DNA from 2 places in the Thermomicrobium sp. 4228-Ro genome. Region 1 is predicted to be linked to the other one. Evidence: a T-box and tRNA genes for the amino acid it is inferred to sense, from the RefSeq annotation. Region 1 holds a T-box; the other holds one or more tRNA genes.
What was found. A T-box is a leader RNA that pairs with one kind of tRNA and senses whether it is charged. The one in region 1 lies ahead of leuS (leucine--tRNA ligase), so its partner is inferred to be a tRNA-Leu.
Positions count from the first base shown of each region.

Region 2: it encodes a tRNA-Leu, which carries the amino acid that the T-box ahead of leuS (leucine--tRNA ligase) is inferred to sense. The anticodon was not compared.

Region 1 is NZ_JAPFQM010000001.1:1,759,995-1,771,030, reverse strand. It holds gene OO015_RS08305 (CTP synthase) at 1-114, opposite strand, end outside; gene OO015_RS08300 (MBL fold metallo-hydrolase) at 147-788, opposite strand; gene OO015_RS08295 (regulatory protein RecX) at 1,029-1,676, opposite strand; gene OO015_RS08290 (YdcF family protein) at 1,735-2,367, shown strand; gene leuS (leucine--tRNA ligase) at 2,386-4,875, opposite strand; T-box leader at 4,925-5,143, opposite strand; tRNA gene OO015_RS08280 (tRNA-Ala) at 5,199-5,270, opposite strand; gene rimO (30S ribosomal protein S12 methylthiotransferase RimO) at 5,494-6,906, shown strand; gene OO015_RS08270 (lysophospholipid acyltransferase family protein) at 6,858-7,712, opposite strand; gene OO015_RS08265 (CDP-alcohol phosphatidyltransferase family protein) at 7,709-8,371, opposite strand; gene OO015_RS08260 (DUF1648 domain-containing protein) at 8,392-9,393, opposite strand; gene OO015_RS08255 (peptidylprolyl isomerase) at 9,431-10,813, opposite strand; gene rpsR (30S ribosomal protein S18) at 10,875-11,036, opposite strand, start outside.
Region 2 is NZ_JAPFQM010000001.1:154,095-165,130, forward strand. It holds gene OO015_RS00875 (roadblock/LC7 domain-containing protein) at 1-89, opposite strand, end outside; gene hflX (GTPase HflX) at 191-1,510, opposite strand; tRNA gene OO015_RS00885 (tRNA-Gln) at 1,611-1,681, opposite strand; gene OO015_RS00890 (2-deoxy-5-keto-D-gluconate 6-phosphate aldolase domain-containing protein) at 1,779-2,714, shown strand; tRNA gene OO015_RS00895 (tRNA-Phe) at 2,823-2,898, opposite strand; tRNA gene OO015_RS00900 (tRNA-Val) at 2,921-2,993, opposite strand; tRNA gene OO015_RS00905 (tRNA-Leu) at 3,000-3,086, opposite strand; gene OO015_RS00910 (Fur family transcriptional regulator) at 3,285-3,815, shown strand; gene OO015_RS00915 (manganese catalase family protein) at 3,889-4,776, shown strand; gene aspS (aspartate--tRNA ligase) at 4,878-6,695, opposite strand; gene OO015_RS00925 (MazG family protein) at 6,734-8,095, opposite strand; gene lepA (translation elongation factor 4) at 8,100-9,926, opposite strand; gene murJ (murein biosynthesis integral membrane protein MurJ) at 9,958-11,036, opposite strand, start outside.

The DNA.
Region 1 (11,036 bases):
CATCAGCGCGACCCGCAGCCCCCTGCTTTTCAGCAATCTCCCGATGGCCGCGGTCGCGATTCCCTTCCCGACCGACGACACGACACCACCGGTGACGAAGATGTACTTCGGCATCGCCCCACCTCCGGGCACGACCATTCCGGCCCTTACGGGTCGGGGACCAGCACCACGACCTCCATCGCTTCCCCGAATTCCCCCTTGCGCACCGTCAACGACTCGCGTGTCGTCCATTCCGTGACACCCATCGCTCGCAAAAACCGCTCCACCGGCTCCCGCCCGGAGTCTCCGTGCTCTGTCCGGAATTGCAGCGGAATCACGACGTGCGGCTCGATCTGCCCGACGACTTCCACCGCGCGGTCGGCATCGAGTGTCGTACCCCCGCCGACCGGCACCAGCAGCACATCGACCTCGCTCAGCAACTCCGCCTGTTCGTCACTCAGCGTGTGGCCGAGATCACCGAGATGACAAATCTGCACTCCGTCCAGGTCAACAACGTACACGGTGTTCTTGCCGAGCCGTGCCCCACGCTCCTCATCATGGTAGGTACGGATTCCGGTGATGAACGTGCCCTTGATTTCGTACTCGCCCGGCCCGTCGATCAGCCGATAGCCTGGTCGAACCAGATCGAGGTAACGGTGCCCTGGATGAGCATGACTGACCGTCACGATATCCGCTCGCTGCTTGGGCGGATGGTAACCGGTTTCAGGTGCGACCGGATCCATGACGACGGTGACGTCACGGCCGCGCAACCGGACACACGCATGCCCCAGCCATTTGATTTCCGACATCGACCAGCCGTCCGTTCGCTCTCGTTCCGATACAGGACGGAACGCACGACGAGGGTTCTTCGGTTCACATCGGGACCTCAGTATACCCGGTGTCCGTTCACCCCAGCAACCAGGATTCGGCATCCCGTTCGCTCCACGTCCGCTTCTCTTGCGACCCGTACGGTTGTCTCTCGACGCTCGGACATGGGGGAACGAAGCGGCTGCCGGAGCCACAGCGGCGACGTACTGCGGCAGGCGAGATTACTCCTCGCCTTCGGCTTCGAGAAGGCTCTTGACGACGCGATGGATAACCGACCAGGAGAATCCCCGACGCTGGAGAACCCCGATCAATCGACGCTCGGCCACCGCCCGATCCAATCGCTGGAGTCGATGCCAGTGCTTCTGTGCGACCGCGCGTGCCGCTTCCAAATCGTCAACCGAGTCATTCCCGACCACGGCATCGATGATCTCGGGCGCAACGCCCCTGACCCGGAGCTCACGCCGCAACGCAGCCGCCCCACGAGGACTGAAGCGACGCCGCTGGGTAACCCACGCCTCAGCGAAAGCACGATCGTCGAGATAGCCGAGATGCCGAAGCCGCGAGAGAACCTCTGCGACGATGTCCTCGGCAGTTCCCTCCTGTCGCAGTCGTTGCGCGAGTTCCGCCTCGCTGCGTGGTCGACTTGCCAGTGCACGCAGGGCGATGTCCATCGCAGCGTCCACTGCACCTGCACGTTCGATCGCAGCGACGCGCTCGCTCGTCAACCGCTCTCCGACAACGATCCCCAGCTCAGCAACGCGTGCTGCCGAGAGCAGGAGCCAGGGTTCGCCGTCCCGCTCCACCACGAATCGGTCCGCCCGTCGTGGGTGCGGGGCCAGGCGGGTTATGCGTTGCTCGACTTCCGCCACCGAACACCTCCGGAGAATCCAGTCAGCGTATCTGGCACAGTTAACCTAGGAGGGAACGATGACCCAGGTGGCAGCCCCGACTCGGAGCAGACAACACTCCTTGCACTGGATGGCCTTCGGCCTTCTCGGTCTCAGCGTACTCGCCACCGGTACGACGCTCTTCGTACTCGCCCTGGCTATCGAAGCACAGGCCCGGAACGACGAACGGGCACCCGCCGACGCCATCGTGGTACTCGGTGCGGCTCAGTACAACGGCCGACCGACTCGTGCCTTCCGCGCCAGACTCGATCATGCCGCCGCCCTCTACCGCCAGGGCTATGCCTCGACCGTGGTCTTGGTGGGTGGCAGCGTTGCCCCCGATGACCTCACCGAAGCAGAGGTCGGCGCTCGCTACCTCCAGCAACTCGGAATCCCGCCAGAGGCCCTCGTGGTGGTTCCTGTCGGGCGCAATACCTGGCAGAGTCTGGAGGCCGCTGCTACCACGCTGCACGCTCGTGGCGTGCAGCGCCTGTTACTCGTCAGCGACGGGTTCCATTTGTTCCGCAGCAAGCTCATGGCCCGCGACCTCGGCTTCGTCGCGCTCGGCTCACCGGCAGTGAACAGCCCGATCCGCCCAGGCTCCCCGCTCGAACGCTGGTACATCGTCCGCGAGGCGTTCGCGACGCTCGCCTACCTGATCGGTCGCCGCTGACGTACGACGCAGCTCGACTCAGTCGGCTGCTTCGCTGACGACGAAGTTGACGAGCCGTCCTGGTACGTAGATCACGCGCTCGATCCGCTTCCCAGCAAGGTAGCTCTGGACGCGTTCCGTCGCGCGGGCCCGAGCGACCGCTTCGTCCTCGCTGATATCGACCGGAACCACCAGACGATCGCGAACTCGCCCATTGACCTGCACCACCAGCTCGACCGTCCCCTCAGCAGCGAGTTCGGGATCGTAGCTCGGCCAGGCCTGCAGATGCACGCTGTACGGCTTCCCGAGACGTTCCCACAGTTCTTCCGCGATGTGCGGTGCGCCTGGCGCCAACAGGAGCACCAGCGTCTCGAGCGCTTCCCGCCACACCGGCATCCGGACAACCGGAGTCTCGCGCAATCGTGAAAGTTCGTTCACGAGCTCCATGAGGCGCGCGATCGCGGTGTTGAAACTGAAGGTCTCGAAATCGTCAGTGACCTGCTTGATGGTGCGATGCACGAGACGACGCAACGCGCGTGCCTGGTCGTCGTCTTCCGTATCGACCGATATGTCGAGCGTCTCGTTCACCAGGGCCCAGACACGCTGCAGGAAACGCTGCACACCGGCCACGCCGCGCGAGCTCCACGGCCCACCTTGACTCCACGGGCCGATGAACATCAAGTACAAGCGCACCGTATCTGCCCCGAGTCGCGCAACCAGGTCGTCCGGATCGACGACGTTCCCGCGGCTCTTCGACATTTTCTCGCCGTCCTCGCCCAGGATCACCCCGTGATTGAACAGGCGCAGGAACGGCTCCCGGTGGTTCACCAGTCCCAGATCAGCCAGCACCTTCGTCCAGAACCGGCTGTAGAGGAGGTGCAGGATGGCGTGTTCGATCCCACCGGTGTACTGATCGACCGGCGTCCAGTACGTGACTTTGTCCGGGTCGAACGGACGCTCGCTGTCATGTGGACTCAGGTACCGATACCAGTACCAAGACGAGTCGACGAAGGTATCCATCGTATCGGTCTCGCGCCGTGCCGTTCCGCCGCACTGCGGGCAGGACGTGTTGACGAAGTCCTCGTGCGTGACGAGCGGCGATTGTCCAGTCGGCATGAACTCGGCATCCTCGGGGAGCAGCACCGGCAACTGATCCTCCGGAACGGGAACCATCCCGCAGCGATCACAGTACACGATCGGGATCGGTGTGCCCCAATAGCGTTGGCGCGAGATCAGCCAGTCGCGTAACCGGTAGGTCACCTCGCGACGACCGATCCCCTGTTGCTCGAGCCAGTCGATCACCTTGCGGATCGCCTCGCCACCCGCCGTCGGCGTACCATCGAACGGCCCGGAGTTGACCATGACACCATCACCGTCGTACGCCTCCTCCATCGTGGCCGGGTCAAGCGTACGGTCGGGCGGCTGGATGACGACCACGATCGGAAGGCCGAACTGGCGCGCGAACTCGAAGTCGCGCTGATCGTGCGCTGGTACGGCCATGATCGCGCCTGTGCCGTAGTGCATCAGGACATAGTCCGCGATCCAAATCGGGATACGTTGCCCATTGACCGGATTGATCGCGTACGCGCCGATGAAGACACCCGTCTTCTCACGCTCGGTCGACGTGCGCTCGATATCGCTTCGCCGGCGGGCCTGGTCAATGTACGCCTCGACTTCGGCTCTCCGATCCGGTGTCGTCAACTTTTGGACCAGCGGGTGCTCGGGCGCCAGAACCATGAACGTCGCGCCCCACAAGGTGTCCGGCCGTGTCGTGAACACCTCGATCGGATCGCCCTGCTCGCTGTGGAAGACGATGCGGGCACCCTCCGACCGGCCGATCCAGTTGCGCTGCATCGTGATGACGCGCTCTGGCCAGTCGATACCGTCGAAACGGAGCAACTCCTCCGCGTAGGCCGTAATGCGCAGGAACCACTGCTCGAGATCGCGCCGGTACACCTCGGTACCGCACCGCTCGCAGCGCCCATCGATCACCTGTTCGTTCGCGAGAACGGTCTGACAGGTCGGGCACCACCACACCGGTGCTTTCGCCCGGTAGGCAAGCCCTCGCTTGTAGAACTGCAGGAAGAACCACTGATTCCAGCGGTAATACTCCGGGAGGCAGGTGATGACTTCCTTCGACCAGTCGAACATCGCTCCCATCGAGCGAAGCTGCTTCTTCATGTGAGCGATGTTCTGCATGGTCCAGACCCGTGGATGGATCCCGTGCCTGATAGCCGCATTTTCTGCCGGCAGTCCAAAGGCATCGAACCCGAACGGGAAGAGCACGTTGTACCCACGCATCCGCTTGTAACGGGCAGCCGCGTCAGCCGGCGCGTACGAGAACCAGTGTCCGATATGGAGGTTTCCCGAGGGATACGGGAACATGACGAGGTGATACCACTTCGGCTTCGCCGGATCCTCCTGGACATTCAGGTAGATACCGGTCTCTTCCCAAATCTTTTGCCACTTGGGCTCGATGACCTGCGGCTCGTAGCGCTCGGTTCGGCGCTCCTGCTGTGTGGTCGTCATCGCTGTGCCCTCCTGCAGCTCCTGGCTCCAACGCACGACGGCCCGCCCACGAAGGGACGGGCCGACCCGCGGTACCACCCTCCTTGGCGTCGACAGCGCGACACCCACCTCCACCGTGCGGTAACGGGCACGATCCGGCGCGAGCTACTCGCGCTTTCGCTCGCGCAGCTCCGGGGCGAGTTCACGGCCTCGAGCCGACCGGGCTCGCACCGACCACCGGCTCGCTGAACGGCTGCGGCCCGCTACTGCTCCCCTTCGCCGCTCTTCCCCGTCACATGACGACAACCGGTCGCACCCTTCGGTGGAACGGTGATGCTCCTCGGTGGAGCTGAGGGGACTCGAACCCCTGACCCCAACGCTGCCAGCGTTGTGCTCTCCCACTGAGCTACAGCCCCGCGCCGACTCCCTGGCGCAACCACTAGTCTAGCATACTCCCCACGACTCGGACAACGACTGCACTGCTGCAACCGGGCACCATGCGCTTCCCGACCCGATCATGACTCGTCAGTGATCTACACGATGAGCACGCCTTGCCATCTCGCGTTTCACGACTGGGAGTACCGGCCATGTCTGGGCATACTTGCTCGGACGAGCGAAGGAGACGCATGGGGAGTAACGATGACGCCACCGATCCGCTTCCATATCGTGACACTCGGGTGTTCGAAGAATCAGGTCGACTCTGAGGGTATGGCCCAGCGCCTGATCGCCCAGGGACTCGAGCCGACCGACGACCCACGGAAGGCACGAGTCCTGATCGTCAACACCTGCGGGTTCCTGGCTGCCGCACGCGCGGAGTCACGCGCCGCGATCGAGCGTCTGCTGGCCAAACGGAGACCCGACCAGATCGTCATCGCCGCTGGTTGTATGGTCAGTCTCGACGAACACCGGCGGGAGGTTCCGGAAGGAGTCGACGCGCTGCTCTCCACCCGCGAGTGGACACGTATCGATGCTGTGGTCGCTGAACTGCTCGGTCTCCCCATTGCGAGTGTGCGCGCCGACGAGGCCGTCTTTCCGAGTTTCCATCGATTGCCGACAGCCCGACCGAGCGCCTATGTGAAGATCGCGGACGGCTGCGACCATCGTTGCTCCTTTTGTGCGATCCCTCTCATCAAGGGCAACCAGGTCAGCAAGCGACCATCGGACGTCGTCCGCGAGATCCGGGAACTCGTCGATACCGGCAGCAAGGAAGTCGTCCTGGTCGCCCAGGACACTATTCGATACGGTGCTGACCTCGGGATTCGCGATGGTCTCCCCGGCCTCCTCCGCCTGATCGCTGAACAGGTGCCTGAACTACCATGGCTTCGCCTGTTGTACCTCTATCCGACGCCATTGCTGTTCCGACTCATCGACACGATGGCTGAACTCCCGCAGTGCGTCCCCTACCTCGATATCCCGCTCCAGCACGCCGACCCGACCATCCTCCGCGCGATGGCGCGACCGAGCGATCCACAGTTCTATCGCCGGCTCATCGCGTATGCCCGTGAGCGTCTTCCGAACGTCACGCTTCGCACGACCTTCATCGTCGGTTTCCCAGGAGAAACAGAAGAGCACTTCCATCGCCTCTACGAATTCGTTGCCGAAATGCAATTCGACCACGTCGGTGTCTTCGTCTACTCGCCGGAATCGCCGACACCGAGCGTCAGACTCGGTGCGCCGGTATCCCTCGACATCGCCGAGGAGCGACGTGCCAGACTCATGGCCTTGCAGCAGCGCATCTCTCTCGAGAAGAACCGAGCGCTCATCGGGCAAGTACTCCCAGTTCTCATCGAAGGCCAGGGTGAACTCGAAGACGAACGTGGCCGTCGCCGACCGATCGCTGCTGGCCGAGCTCCACGCCATGCTCCTGAGGTCGACGGCCTCGTCTTCGTCCCCGGCCGGCTACCTATCGGCCAGATCGTGCCGGTCCGTATTACCCACGCCGAGCCGTACGATCTTTGGGCCGAGCCGGTCGCTCCCCTCCGCACCGCGCCCAGGCGAAACTCTCAGAGAACCGACTCGACCGACCAGACCGGACGAAAGACCAGCCACTGATCGGGAGCCGCGCGGATCGCCTGTTCGAGCTGGGCAACCACCTGTTCGAGCGCCCCGAGTTCCGTCACGTGCGCCTCATCCCTGGCTGCCAGGTCGATCGCAGGCGCCACACTGACGCGATAGCCGTACCCGGTTCGTTGCGCGAAGACAGGAACGACGGGGCAGCCGAAACGCCGCGCCAGCCGAATCGGAACGTCCGAGAACCACGCTGCCCTTCCGAAAAAGCGAATCGACCGGCCAGCGCGCTCACTCGCCCGGTCGATCAGAAAGACAACCGGAATTCCTGAGCGTAGGGCACGGATCACCGCTCGGAAGCCAGCAGGCGACGGCGACACCAGGGTCACGCCCCGATGTCCGCGCAACCAGCGGACGCAGCGATCGAGCCACACCGGACGCATCGGCTCTGCCAGGACGAGGAACGTGTAGCCGCGCTTGGACAGAAGCGCTGCAACAACGTCGAACGGGCCAAGATGTGCGGAAACGAAGACAATCGGACCTTCACCCACGCGCGGCACTCCATCGCTCCACTCGAGTTCCACAGATGGAGACCAAAAACCGCTGGCGAGCCGCAAGGTGAGGAGTGCCAAGAAGTTGCGCGCGCTCGCCCGGAAGGCACCCTGCACGGCCCGACGCACCACCGGTGAGTAGGGGGGCTCCCCTAGCACCTGGGCCAGATTGCATGCCGCAGCATGTCGATAGCGTGGACAGAGCCAGAACGCGACCGAGCCGGCGAAGTCAGCTAGCACCTGACCACACCGGACGAGTGTGGTGCGAGCGACAGCGTGGAACCGATCACCATTCGTCATCCTGCCGACGGATCGGGAACGCCGCTGTCTCCAACGCGCTCCGGATTCCAGCGGAGATACGGCCAGGCATCGACGAGGACTGGAACACCGCGCGCGACCGTGAGGAGCAGCGTGACATAGACAGCCAGCCAGCCGATACCAACGAGCGCAGGAGAACGGAACAGCGCACCGAGCAGCGGAAACCCCGTGCGTCGCTCCACAACGACGCCAGCCAAGAACAAGAAAGCCACCAGCTTGGCTACGCCATACGCTGCGCGCATCGTGCGTGAGGCAGTCAAGAACCGCGTCAGGCGCGTCCGCGCCATCGTCCGCTCGCCGAACGGTGTTCGTCCCGCTTGGAGCGCGACGCTACGCAACCCATCGACCAGAAAGCCTCGGGTCATCACCAGCAGCGGTGCCCAGACACCGATCAGGCCGAGATCAGCGAACACGATCCACAGCGCATTCTCGACCACTCGGTCACCGGCGATGTCGAAGACTGCCCCGAACACGGTCGTCGTGCCGCGTCGGCGCGCCACGATTCCATCCAGCGCATCACCAGCGAAGACCACGAGCAGGAGTACCCAGGCCAAGACGAGCGACCACCGTTGGTCGGTGTACAGAAGCGCGATTCCTATGAACAGAAGCACCACACGCCCTACGGTAATCGCATTCGCCACGGCTGCCCCCTCGCATGGAGTCAGAGCGTGATCGTCAGGAGTGCGACCCACGTCAGGATGAGAACGATGACCGTCCCACCGAGAATGAGGCGTGCCGCGAACGCTTCGAGCTGCTCGGCCAACAAGGCGAGCGCGACATTCGCGACCGTGACGATGAGGGCAACGAACGGCAACAACCAGAGATCACGTCGTGTCCCGATTCGATCCGGAAGTCCCGAGGCGTTCCAATGGAGAACGAGCGTCTCGGGTAGTGTCTCGTACCGTACGATGAGATACCCGACAAGTCCGAGGAGCAGCGCTCCGGAGACGACGAGCAGACCGACCGCAACCCGATCCCGCAGGAACGCTGGGCGAAGCACGCGTGGGCGTTCGCGCACCATTCCCGCCGACGCGACGTCCCCGACCGTCGGGAACGCGGCTGTCCAGCCCGCGGCGGCGAGCTGTTCCCTGCCAGCGATTTCCGGCTGTGCCGTGCCACGCGCCTGTCGTCGCCGTACCGTCGCGATATGTTCCAAAAAGAGAACGGGTTGTGCCGGGGAAATCGCCCAGTGACGTGTATCCGTGGAAAGAAGGAGCTGGCGACTCGTCGGTTGCGTCGCGACCACCCGCACCCGACCGAAGGGAGCGCGGATCCAGCCAACGTAGTAGCCGGGCCAAAAGGGCTGCCAGGCGTGCCGCACCGACCCGAGTAACGGAGCTGCCGGCCCGGCATAACTCAGCCGATCCACGGGTATCTCTTCGATGCGGTTCGCCCAGCGGATCCGGATCGAATCATCGGTGATATCGTAACCGATGGAGAAGTACGCGAAGAGGAGATAGCCGACGAGCGCTGTCGCGCCACCGCACACCAGGAACACCAGCCAGAGGGCGAGAGGTGGCAAACTCGAACGGGTTAACCCGACCAGCCCGAGACCAGCGAGCACCGCTGTCGCCCCGAGCGCGAGGAAGAGTCCCAGGCCGATAAGCCCACCGGCTGATGGGGCAGCTCGCGCGCGGAAATGGATCATCGGTGGTGCGCGCATCCCTGCTTGCCTCCCGTGCCTGCTGGCCTGGCCCCCATCAGGGTGTCGGCGTCGCAGCTGGTGTCTCTCCGGCCGCCGGTGTCGGAGTCGGGGTCGGCGTCGGCGTTGGTGGTGCGTCCGGTGGGGCAACGAACGGCTGCGTCGCCGGTGTCGGAACCGGAGTCAGCCCCAAATGCCATTCGATCGTCGACGTCCGGCGTTGCTCATCAAGCCAGCGCTGGAAAGCGCGTGAGCGCAACGTTTCCAGCATGCGCAAGCTGATCGGCCGATCCGGATCGCGCTCCAACACCTGGATGACGTGCCACCCGTAGATCGTCTGCACCGGACCCCCGACCTCGCCAGGCGAAAGGCTGAACGCCACATCATCGAACTCCGGAGGCATGTAGCCGCGCGGCAGCCAGCCGAGATCGCCGCCGTTCGGTGCCGTATCGCTATCGATCGACCGCTCCCTCGCGACAGTCACGAAGTCTGCACCACCTTGGATGTCCGCGAGCGCCTGTTCGGCAGCCTCTCGTGTGGTCAGCAAAATATGTCGTGCGTGCACCTGCTCGCCACGCAACGGAATCTGTTCCTCCAAGGCTCGTTGGACCTTCTCGCGTGCCAGCAGTGGTCGCACGACGAATCGTTTGAAGTCGTCGAACGACAGACCAGCTTGATCGAGGACAGTGTCGCGATACTCAGCCATCACGGCAGTTGCCGTGGCCCGCGCCTCTTCCGGCGGCACGGTGGGTGTCGCCGTTGGTGACACTGACGGCGTCGGGGTCGGGGTGGGACTCGGTGTCGGCGTCACTCCCGGTTCTGGCGTCGGTGTCGGCGTCGGAGTCGGCGTTACGGCTGCGGTCGCCGTTGCCCAAGCGGCAGCAGTCGGATCGACACCGAGTGTCGGGGTCGGGGTCAATAGTGGAACGCTGCTGAACAAGCTGAGCGTGTATTCCTCGAGCTCCTTCGGATCGATCGAGACGCCGAGCTGACCCATGCGCTGTACGACGATCAGATCGTCGACCATCTGTTCCACCGTCGGCTGGTTGATCGGATCCTTTTCGACCGTCTCGAGTTGTTGACGCGCTTGGTCTGCGAGCTGCTGGTATTGGGTACTCTGCTGCCCTGTGGTCAAGTTCGCGAGCTGCTGGTATTGACTGATCTGGTTGAGCAGTTCGAGCTTGCGCATCTTCCAGTAGTCGCCCCGCGTTACGCGCTCCCCATTGACTTCGACGATAACCTGGCGAGGAAGATACCAGTATTGATACACCGCGCCGCCGCCCAACAAGAGCGCGACGACGGCGATCACCGACGCCACGCCGATCAAGGCAGCTCGTTCATGAAGACGCTCGCGCTCACGCCGGGGCAACCGTCGTGAGCGCGCGCCGCGTTGCCCTGCTGCGCGCTGACCAGGCAGCCATCGCCTGATGCGCTCCTGCATGCGCCACCTCGCTCCTCAGCGGCCGAACGATCCTGCCCAGGGGAAACCGAGCAGGTACCGCTCATCGCTCCGGTACGAACGGCAGCAGAGCGAGGTGACGCGCGCGCTTGATCGCCCGTGCCAACTGCCGCTGGTGCTTGGCGCAGGTGCCGGTCGAACGGCGTGGCTCGATCTTCGCCTGCGGCGACAGGTACCGACGGAGCCGTCCGAAGTCTTTGTAGTC
Region 2 (11,036 bases), 1.6 Mb from region 1:
GCTGCTTCGACGAGGAGACCGTCGGTGGTCACCACCAGCGCGGCCTCGAGACCGTAGTCTTTCTGCAACCGCTGTACCAGTTCGCTCATCGTCACGGGAACTGCTCCTCGCGCTGCACCGTTCGTCTGGTCCTATTATCGACCCTTTTCTGACAAAGCGCGACAGGAATTTCGTCCTGAGCGAGTATTCTTCAGCGATCGGCGGACTCAGCAAGCAGATAGCGCTCCACCCGTGGCAGCAGGGAGGACGGAATACGCGCCTGGACGACGATGCCCTCTGACTGGTAACGCTGTTCTTCGATCGTGCCTCGCTCTTCGATGAGGGAGAGGATCGCTCGTTCTCGATACGGAACGAGAAGCTGCACGGCGACCGGTTTCGTAACCGCCCGCAGCGCCTCGGCAATGCGCTGGCGCAACTGCGGAAGGCCCTGACCTGTTCGTGCAGACACGAGGACCGCATTGGGCGGCAGACCGAGTTCGCCGGCGAGCCTGTCAGGAGCCAGGTCCGAGCCGAGCACGTCGATCTTGTTCAAGACGGTGATCGTCGGAAACTGCTCGGCACCCAACTCGCGCAGAACGCGGCGGACGGTTGCTGCTTGCTCGGCGGCTTTCGGGTGCGTGATATCCACGACATGCAACAGCAGGGTTGCATCGAGGATCTCCTCGAGCGTGGCGCGAAATGCTGCGACCAGTGACGTCGGCAACTTGTGGATGAAACCGACTGTGTCGGTGAGCAGAGCGACCTGTCCATCCGGTAGCTCTAGGCGCCGGGTTGTCGGATCGAGCGTCGCGAACAACTTGTCCTCGGCGAGGACGGAGGCGCCGGTCAAGGCGTTCAAGAGTGTCGACTTTCCGGCATTGGTGTACCCGACGAGCGAGACGACCGGCAGGCGCTGCTGACGGCGTCGCTGCCGGTATCGCTCGCGATGGCGGCGGACATCTTCCAGTTGCCGCCGGATCCAGGCGATCCGCTCACGCGCCCGGCGCCGATCGATTTCGAGCTGCGTTTCCCCTGGCCCGCGAAGGCCGACGCCACCGACTGCTTGTCGAGAGAGGTGGGTCCACATGCGGGTCAAGCGTGGTAGGCGGTACTCGAGTTGAGCCAGCTCGACCTGCAGCCGCCCTTCGCGCGTCTGCGCCCGACGCGCGAAGATGTCTAAGATCAACGCGGTTCGGTCCAGTACCTTGACCTGGAGAGCCTCCTCCAGGTGACGGAGTTGTGAAGGGCTGAGTTCGTCATCAGCCAGCAACACGGAAAATCCGAGACGTTCGCGAAGTGCGGATATTTCAGCAAGCTTCCCTGGTCCGACATAGTGTCGCGGATGCGGGTGTGGTAGATGCTGAACGATGGATCCGACAACCTGCAGACCGGCAGTCGCTGCGAGTTGGGCCAACTCAGTGAGAGACGATTGGGGATCCCACCCGTCATGCCGCCAGTGTACGCAGACGAGCAGGGCGCGTTCGGTTTCAGTTGGCTGGATGAAGAGATTCGTCGCCTTCCTCCGACTCACGGTACGCCACTGGCTCACACAGTGCGTGGGCTGACCGCCCCAGCACAAGTGTACGCACAAAAGACGAAAAGCCACCGCCGACTGCGGCGGCAGCTTCAGGCTGGGGAGTAGGGATTCGAACCCCAACTAGCTGATCCAGAGTCAGCCGTCCTACCGTTAGACGACTCCCCAACGACCGCGATAAAGTGTAGTCGTCGTAGTCGATCGTTGTCAAGGGTTGCATCGGTTCCCCCATCTCGGTTAGCGTTGGGGCAGTGGAGGCTCTAGGATGGGAGGTGTCGTGATGGGCGTTGGCTACGATCGACCGCTGTACATCCTCGCGTTCGACCATCGGAGCTCGTTCGAGGAGATGGCCAGCAAGGCCCGTGTGCCGGAAAGCGAGCGGGACGAGAAAATCCGGCAGGCGAAGCAGGTGATCTTCGCTGGCTTCGAGCTCGCGGTCGAGCGAGGTGCACCACGCGACGCAGCCGGTATTCTCGTGGACGAGCAATACGGGGCGGACGTCGCGCGGGTGGCTCGACAACGCGGGTATATCCTCGCGATGCCGGTCGAGAAGAGTGGCCAGAAGGTCTTCGACTTCGAGTACGGTGACCAGTTCGGCGACCACATCCTGGCGTTCGATCCCACCTTCTCCAAGGCACTCGTGCGCTACAACCCCGAAGATCCTGCCGATACCAAGCAGATCCAGCTCGAGCGTCTCAAGCGACTGCACGATTGGCTGCGTGAGCGGGATCGGAAGTTCCTCCTCGAGTTGCTCGTGCCAGCCACCAAGGCACAGCTCGAGCGGGTCGGAGGCGATAGTGAGCGCTACGACCGTGACGTGCGGCCGGACCTGACACTCCAAGCGATCGACGAATTCTATGCTGCCGGCGTGGTACCGGACGTTTGGAAGATCGAGGGCTTGGATCGTCGCGAGGACTGCGAGCGTATGGCCGCCAAGGTGCGCAGTGGTGGTCGTGACCACGTCAGCTGCGTTGTTTTGGGACGGGGAGCCGATCCTGCTCGCGTCGATCACTGGCTCCGCATGGGCGCGGGAGTCCCGGGCTATATTGGTTTCGCAATCGGTCGCACGCTCTGGTGGGAGGGTGTACAGGGCTTCTTGAACGGAACGCTCTCCCGAGACGAGGCTGCTGACAAGATCGCAGCCAACTATTTGCGAGCGATCGACCTGTTCGTGGAGGCCTCCCGCGCAGCTGTGGCCTGATGCAGCGTGGCCGCGACCCCCAGCGGGGTTTGTCCCGCTGGGGGTCACTGTCTCGACAGGACGAAAAACCGGCTCCGCGTGGAGCCGGCCATTGTCCGTTTCTCTTCGTGGTGCCGAGGGGCGGGATCGAACCGCCGACACCGTGATTTTCAGTCACGTGCTCTACCAACTGAGCTACCTCGGCTTACGCTGCCTCGCGGCATTCGTGGGCGATAGAGGACTCGAACCTCTGACTTCCACGGTGTAAACGTGGCGCTCTACCAGCTGAGCTAATCGCCCGCGAAGTGGTGCCGAGGAAGGGATTTGAACCCCCACGCCCTTTCGGGCACTACCCCCTCAAGGTAGCGCGTCTGCCTATTCCGCCACCTCGGCACGTCCCTGCCGCCTCGGCAGCACTACAGAGTATAGGCAGGAGCGGCAGGCGCTGTCAAGGGATGGCGCCTCCCAGCCGGGGCGTGTTCGTCGGTTGCAACGGAGGAGAGCGCGATCGACTGCGAATTCCCAACTCGACCGAGGAAGGGATCAGTCTCCAGCGCGCGTCTCTTGACACTGTCCAAAAAGGTGTGTACATTGGACCGTGTCAAGGGAAGGGCACGGCTCGCAGTGACCGAATTCCTCTCGCCCGAACGACGCGCCGAACTGGCGTCTCGCCTGCGCCGGGCAGGGTTGCGGGTGACCAATCCGCGTCTCCTCATCCTGGACACGCTGGAGCGAAGCGGTGGGCACCGATCCGTCGATGAGCTGCTGCACCACCTGGAAACTCGCGGCATTCACCTCCCTCGGGCGACGGTTTACAACGTGCTCCACTCGCTCGTGGCCGCTGGACTGGTCATGGTCGCCGACGTTGGGCCGGGACGGATGCTGCTGGAGACGCTCCGGCAGTGGCATCACCACTTCGTCTGTCGCGAGTGTGGTGCAGTGATCGATGTGCCCTGTGTCGTCGGAAGCAAGCCCTGCCTCGAGCCCGACCTTCCAGGGGCCGAGGTGGATGAAGCGCAAGTGATCTGGCGTGGCCGCTGTCCCCGGTGTGTCGCCGCATCGCGAGCCGAAGGAGACGCCGATGCACGGTCAGCTGTCGGCTCCTCGTGGTCCACCGACTGACCGTTTGGACGACAGGGACTGACGGGATCTACTGACAGTGCTGTCGTCGGATCGTTCCGAGGGAGGGAGCGCGATGTATCTTCGAATCGATCGTCTGCAAATCGAGTTGCCGCAGCCGAAGGAGCCTGACCCGAATGCTGCCGCCGCTGTTCAGGAGCTGCTCGGCGGACGCTTCGGTGAGATGTCGACCTTGATGAACTACACATACCAGTCGTTCAACTTCCGCGGTCGCGACAAGCTTCGTCCGTACTACGACCTCATCGCGAACATCGCGACCGAGGAGCTCGGCCATATCGAGTTGGTCGCCGCTACGGTCAACTTGATGCTGACCGGCACGACGAAGCCAGCAGCACCCGATGCCGCACCGCTCGCCCCTGCCGTCAACTTGCGCAATACGCATCACTTTATCGCAACCGCGCAGACGGCGTTCGTCGGAAACTCGATGGGTGCGTTCTGGCATGGCGACTACGTCTTCTCCAGCGGCAACCTGATCCTGGATCTTCTCCACAACTTCTTCTTGGAGTGTGGCGCGCGACTACATAAGATTCGTGTCTACGAGATGACGACGAACCCGGTCGCACGCGAGATGATCGGGTATCTCTTGGTCCGTGGCGGCGTCCATGCGACGGCCTACGCGAAGGCGCTCGAGACGCTCACCGGCGTGCAGGTAACCAAGTTGTTGCCGATTCCCAATATCGAGAACAGCAAGTTCCCCGAGGCGCGCAAGTACGAGGAAATGGGCGTCCATCGGCGGCTCTACCGGTTCAGTCCGGAGGACTACAAGGAAATCGCGAAGATCTGGCGCGGACCGTCTCCGGCTGGCGATGGAGACCTCGAGGTCGTCGACGGTCCACCAGCTGGTGGGCCAGTGCCGGATCTCCCGGAGGTGCCGGAGGAGTTCGCTCCAGGGCTGGCGCCCGAGGAAATCGCCGAGCTCGCCAAGAAGCTCGCTGCGAGCTGAACGCCGCATACTCCTCGCTGCTCACCACGGGTCGGGGGCCGGTTGCAACCGGCCCCCGACAATCGTTTTCCCGAGTCCTTCAAGAGCAGAGCGCCCGACAGTCATGCGCCGGTCGTTGACGATTCTTCGGTGTCGACGATGCAGAGATGGAGCTCGCGAAGCTGCCGCTCGTCGATCGGTGACGGCGCGCCGAGCATAAGGTCCTGAGCACGCTGGTTCTTCGGGAAGGCGATCACTTCACGCAGCGACGACTCACCAGCCAGGATCATCACCGTGCGGTCGAGACCAGGGGCCATTCCGCCGTGCGGCGGTGCGCCGTACTCGAACGCCCGCAGAAGATGGCCGAAGCGGCGCTCGATCTCCGCGTCGTCGTAGCCCATGATGGAGAAGATCTTGTTCTGGACCTCACGCTGGTGGATCCGGATACTCCCGGTACCGAGTTCGTAACCGTCGGCCACGAGATCGTATGCTTTGGCGCGTACCCGGCTCGGGTCGCTGTCCAGGAGCGGAATGTCCTCGTCCCGTGGACTTGTGAACGGATGATGCATCGCTTCCCAGCGCTGTTCGTCTTCGTTCCATTCGAAGAGGGGTGGATCGATCACCCAGCAGAAGGCATGGACCGACTCGTCGATGAGTTTCCGGTCACGGGCGACCTGATTTCGTAGCCGACCGAGAACGTTCGCGGCGACTGACTCGGCATCGGCGACGAGCAAGAGTAAGTCACCAGGATTGGCCCGGAACCGCTCCGCGAGCGTCGCGAGTTCGTGTTCGCTCAGGAATTTCGCGACTGGCGAGCGCGCGGTGAGGCGTCCTTCATCTTGCTGGAGTGCCAGCCACACCAGGCCTTTGGCACCGAACGAGCGTGCCAGTTCGGTCAGCTGATCGAGCTGTGAACGCGTTGCGTCGGCGAACCCCGGCACGGCGAAGCCACGGATCACACCGCCCGCAGCGAGAGCATTCTTGAACACACCGAATTCAGTCGCCGTGAAGACATCGGAAACGTCCTGGATCTCGAGGCCGAAACGCAGATCCGGCTTGTCGCTCCCGTAGCGGAGCATCGCTTCAGCGTAGGTCAGTCGTGGAAAAGGCTTTTCCTTCAACGGTTTCGAAGCGAACTGCTCGAACATCTCTGTGTACAAACCCTCGACCAGGTCGATCACATCCTCGACATCGACGAAGGACATCTCGAGGTCGATCTGCGTGAATTCCGGTTGGCGGTCGGCTCGCAAGTCCTCGTCGCGCATGCAACGAGCGATTTGGTAGTAGCGATCGAAGCCCGCGACCATGAGGAGCTGCTTGAGTTGCTGCGGCGATTGGGGCAGCGCATAGAAGTGGCCTGGGAAGATTCGGCTCGGTACGACGTAGTCACGTGCTCCTTCGGGAGTACTCTTGATAAGCATCGGCGTCTCGATCTCGACGAAGTCACGCTCCTCCAGATACTGCCGTACGAAGCGAACGACACGATGGCGGAGGAGCAAGTTCCGTTGCAGGCGTGCACGGCGAAGGTCGAGATAGCGGTACTCCAGACGGAGCGACTCATCCACGTCGGTCTCTTCGGCGATCGGGAAGGGTGGTGTTTTCGAAGGATTCAGAATCTCGATGCGGTCAGCGACGACTTCGATTTCGCCAGTCGGTAAGGCAGGGTTCACCGTACCTTCCGGTCGGGCGACGACCTGGCCGGTGACAGCCAGCACGTACTCTGCGCGCACCCGCTCGGCCGTTGCGTGCGCATCTGGTGAGTGCGCCGGATTGGCGACTACCTGGGTGATGCCGTACCGATCACGCAAATCGAGGAAGATCAGTCCACCATGATCCCGACGACGATGCACCCATCCCTTCAAGGTGACAGTACGACCGACGTGCTCGCGACGCAGTTCCCCGCAGGTGGTATGCCGACGGAGTCCTGCTCGTGCTGAGATCGTTGTGTCGCTCACGACGAGCTCCTTTCTCGGACTTTTCAGGAATCCTGCAACTGGTCGATGACCTCGCGTTCAAGGGCGAAGCTCCAGGATCGCACGGCTGCTTCGCTGTCAACACCGGATCGGACCGCCTCGATGACGAGCGAGACGATACGAGCGCCGAGCACACGAGCCGGATCGGAGTCCACCAGGGCGAGTGCCCGTTGCAGTTCCGCGAGTCGCTCTGGTTGGATACGATGTAATCGCTCGAGCAATTTTTGTGTTCGTGCCAGTGCAGGGAGTGAAGCCGGTACCAGACGCTCCCGCCGCCCCTGCTCGGCACGCTCCGCTGCCTTGATCGCTTCCCAGCGAGCCAGAACTGAACTTGCCGATTCAGCACGTTCCTGACCGAACACATGGGGATGACGACGCACGAGTTTCTCGATAACGGTACCCACGATTTCCTCGTAGACGAAGGCACCACGCTCTTCGGCGATTTGTGCGTGCATCAGAACCTGGAGGAGCACATCGCCCAATTCCTCGCGCAAGGCGTCGTCGTCCTCCGCCTCGATCGCCTCGATGGTTTCGTACGTTTCCTCCAGGAGATGCGAGACAAGTGTCCGATGCGTCTGCTCCCGATCCCACGGACAGCCATTCGGCGCTCGCAAGCGTGCGACCACTCGCTGCAACGCCTCGGTCACCGGTGCATCCAAGGGGTCGAGCGCCGGGATGAACACGGTCGTCGTTGCGTCGAAGTCGTAGTGATCCAGCTCGTAGAGCATCGCATGCAGCGCGTGTGCATGGGAACTTCCCGCAGCTCGGATCAACCGGATCGGCGTCTCCGCGGGATACAGCCGTTGCAAAACCAGCTTGACGTGCGATGCGATGTAGCGGTCATACACCTGACCGAGGAGGGCAGGCCGGAGAGGAGACAAGGGCCAGTAGCCGGCAGCGAACGGCGCAGCTTCAGCACAACTGACGAGTTCGAGCGCATCCACGATCTGCAGATTGCTCGCCAGCGCGTCGATGCCGAGCAGGGGGAGTGCCGCATCGATGAAGCTCAAACCCGGAATGACCGTGTAGCTGATTCCATGCGACGGCGCATCGACCAGAAGGCGCCGCACGGTCGCTTCACCGACCAGTGGATGGCCGGGAACAGCGTAGACGAGCGGCGTCTCTTTCGCGCGCTGCAGGACACGCGCCACGATCGCGTCATAGGCCTGCTCGAACGTGGCCGCTGACTCGTAGAGGTCGTCACACGATTCCCACTGTGTCGCTTCCGGGAACGAGTGAACGACCGGATGCTGGCGTGTCCGGAGCAAAACCGGTCGCTCACGGAGCAACGCGAGAGCAGCACGGGTCAGGTACTCCGGAGCTCCCGGGCCCAAGCCGATAATGGCTAGCTGCGCAGTCTCCGCCATCGGCTCACCGCTGCGCCTGGCTCGAGGCCTCGCCACCGAGACTGAGGACAGCGAGGAACGCCTCCTGAGGGATTTCCACGCTGCCGATCCGCTTCATGCGGGCCTTGCCTTCCTTTTGCTTTTCGAGCAGCTTCCGCTTGCGCGTCACGTCGCCACCGTAGCATTTGGCGAGAACGTTCTTGCGGATGGCCCGGATCGTCTCCCGGGCAATGACGCGACTGCCGATCGCTGCCTGGATCGGGACGTCGAAGAGCTGTCGCGGGATCAATGTCCGAAGCTTCTCGACGAGTTCCCGTCCACGCGCATAGGCTTGATCACGATGGCAGATCAACGAAAGTGCATCGACCCGGCGTCCATGCACGAGAATGTCGAGCCTCACCAGGTCGCCCGGGCGATAGCCGATCAGTTGATAGTCCAGTGACGCATAGCCTTGCGAGCGCGATTTCAGTTGGTCGTAAAAATCGACGATCAGTTCTGCCAGCGGAACCTCGACCGTGAGGCGCACACGATCCTCGCCGAAGTACTCCATTTCGATGAGTTGCCCACGCCGGCTCGTCACCAGATCCATGAGGTTCCCGATATACCGAGTCGGAGTAAGAATCGTCGCGCGGGCCCACGGTTCCCGGATCTCTTCGATCTCACCGGCGGGCGGCATCTCAGCCGGTGAATCGATCAAAACCGTGCTACCGTCGCGCTTGACTACCTCGTACTGAACGCTCGGCGCGGTTGCCAGTAATTCGAGCTGATATTCCCGCTCCAAGCGCTCTTGAATGATCTCCATGTGCAGGAGCCCCAGAAATCCGCAGCGGAAGCCAAAACCGAGCGCTTCCGACGATTCGGGCTCGAAGACGAGTGCTGCGTCGTTGAGTCGGAGCTTCTCGAGCGCATCGCGGAGTTCCTGGTAATCGTCGCTATTGACCGGATAGAAGCTGGCAAAGACCATCGGTTTGACCGGACGATAACCAGGCAGCGGAACAGCTGCCGGGCGTTGTGCATGCGTGAGCGTGTCGCCGACCTGGCAATCGCGAACGACCTTGAGTCCGGTCGCAACGTAGCCGACCTCGCCAGCTGTGAGCTCTTCGACGGGGGTCATCAACGGGCGAAACTGGCCGAGCTCGAGGACTTCTCCCACCGTTTGGCTCGCCATCATGCGGATCGGATCGCCGACCCGCAGCGTGCCGTCGACCACACGCACGTAGGCGACCACACCCTTGTACGGATCGTAGTGCGAGTCGAAAATGAGCGCCCGGAGCGGTGCCTCGGGCGAGCCGCTCGGTGGCGGAACTCGCTGGACGATCGCCTCGAGGATGTCTTCGATGCCGATCCCTTCTTTGGCTGAGGCGAAGATGACTTCCTCCGGAAGAAGCCCGAACTGCTCCATGAGGTCTTGTGCCACCTGTTCGGGCATCGCGTTGGGAAGATCGATCTTGTTGACGACACCGATGATCGTCAGGCCGAGGTCGATCGCGAGCATACCATGCGCGAGCGTCTGTGCTTCGATCCCTTGCGTCGCGTCGACGACGAGGAGCGCACCTTCGCAGGCGGCGAGGCTGCGAGAAACTTCAGCCGAGAAGTCGACGTGCCCAGGGGTATCGATCAGATTGAGGATATACAGCTCACCATCGCGGGCTCGATACTGCATGCGAACAGCCCGCGCTTTGATCGTGATGCCCTTTTCCCGCTCGAGATCCATCGAATCGAGAACTTGCTCGACCATCTCGCGATCGCTGATGGTCTGCGTGACCTCGAGCAGGCGGTCTGCCAGCGTCGACTTGCCGTGATCGACGTGCGCGATAATGCTGAAGTTCCGGATTCGCGTCTGGTCGACCATACCCCTGCACGTACCCCACGAAAGAGCGACATCACCGTCCAAGTATAGCCTCGATGAGGTTTTGCGCTGGCTGCGGTAAGCTGTGCAGGAAGCGCCTCGCGAGGGCAACGAGGTCAGGCTGGCGGCAGGCGAGCCCCAGAAGCAGATAACTCGCTCCGAGCGCGCCCAGCGTGTAGCTGAAGACGAGCAACTGCGCGAACGATCGTCCCAGTGCAGGGTCAGTGACGCGATCGAGGAGCGGTGCGAACCACCAGGCAGCGAGCGTGGTCACCGCCAGAGCCGGTAACGCTCGAGCGAGGCGGACGACAACGAGTCGGTACTGAATCGAAAGATGCTTCCGGAGAAGCAGAACCAGGATCAGCATTTCAAGCGTCGTCGCGAGCGCGAGACTGAAAGCGAGACCACGATGCCCCAGCGGCTGGGCGAGCAGGGTGCCGAGAATCAGGTTCGCCCCGACCGCACCCACAGCAGCGATGACGGGTGAACGGCCGTCCTTGAACGCGTAGGAGAGTCGCGTCAGGAGCTCGACCACGGTGTAGGCGATCAATCCTGGCGCGAACCAGCGGAGCCCGGCCGCGACGAGTGTCGTCGACGTCGCGGTGAAGGCACCGAACTCGAAGAGCGTCTGGACGATACTCCGAGCGAAAAAGAGAAAGACGGCGATCAAGGGCAGTGTCGCGAGCAAAGCGAGGGAAAGAGAGCGCGTGAACGTCTCCTGGAGGCGGTCGAGTGCACCGGCACTGCGATAGTGAGCCAGAGTCGGAAAGAGGACGGTGGCAAGACTCAGGGCAATGACGCCGTGCGGAAGGAGAAAAATCTGGTAGGCGTACTGCAGCGCAGCGATCGATTGGTGCCCGACCCGCGAGGCGAGGTTGGTCAGAATCAACAGATTGATTTGCATTGCTGCTTGGGCCAGGAGCCTGGGTCCGAGAAGCGCTCCGACATCCTGTAAGCCAGGAACTCTGCGGTGGAGCGAAAAGAAGAATCGCCAACCAGAGCGGTACAAGGAAACGAGCTGCACGGCTGCATAGGCAGCCGCACCGAGAACGACACCGTAGGCGAGGCCGAAGATACCAGCCTTCGGCGCGAGCAGAAGGGCGCCAGTGATGA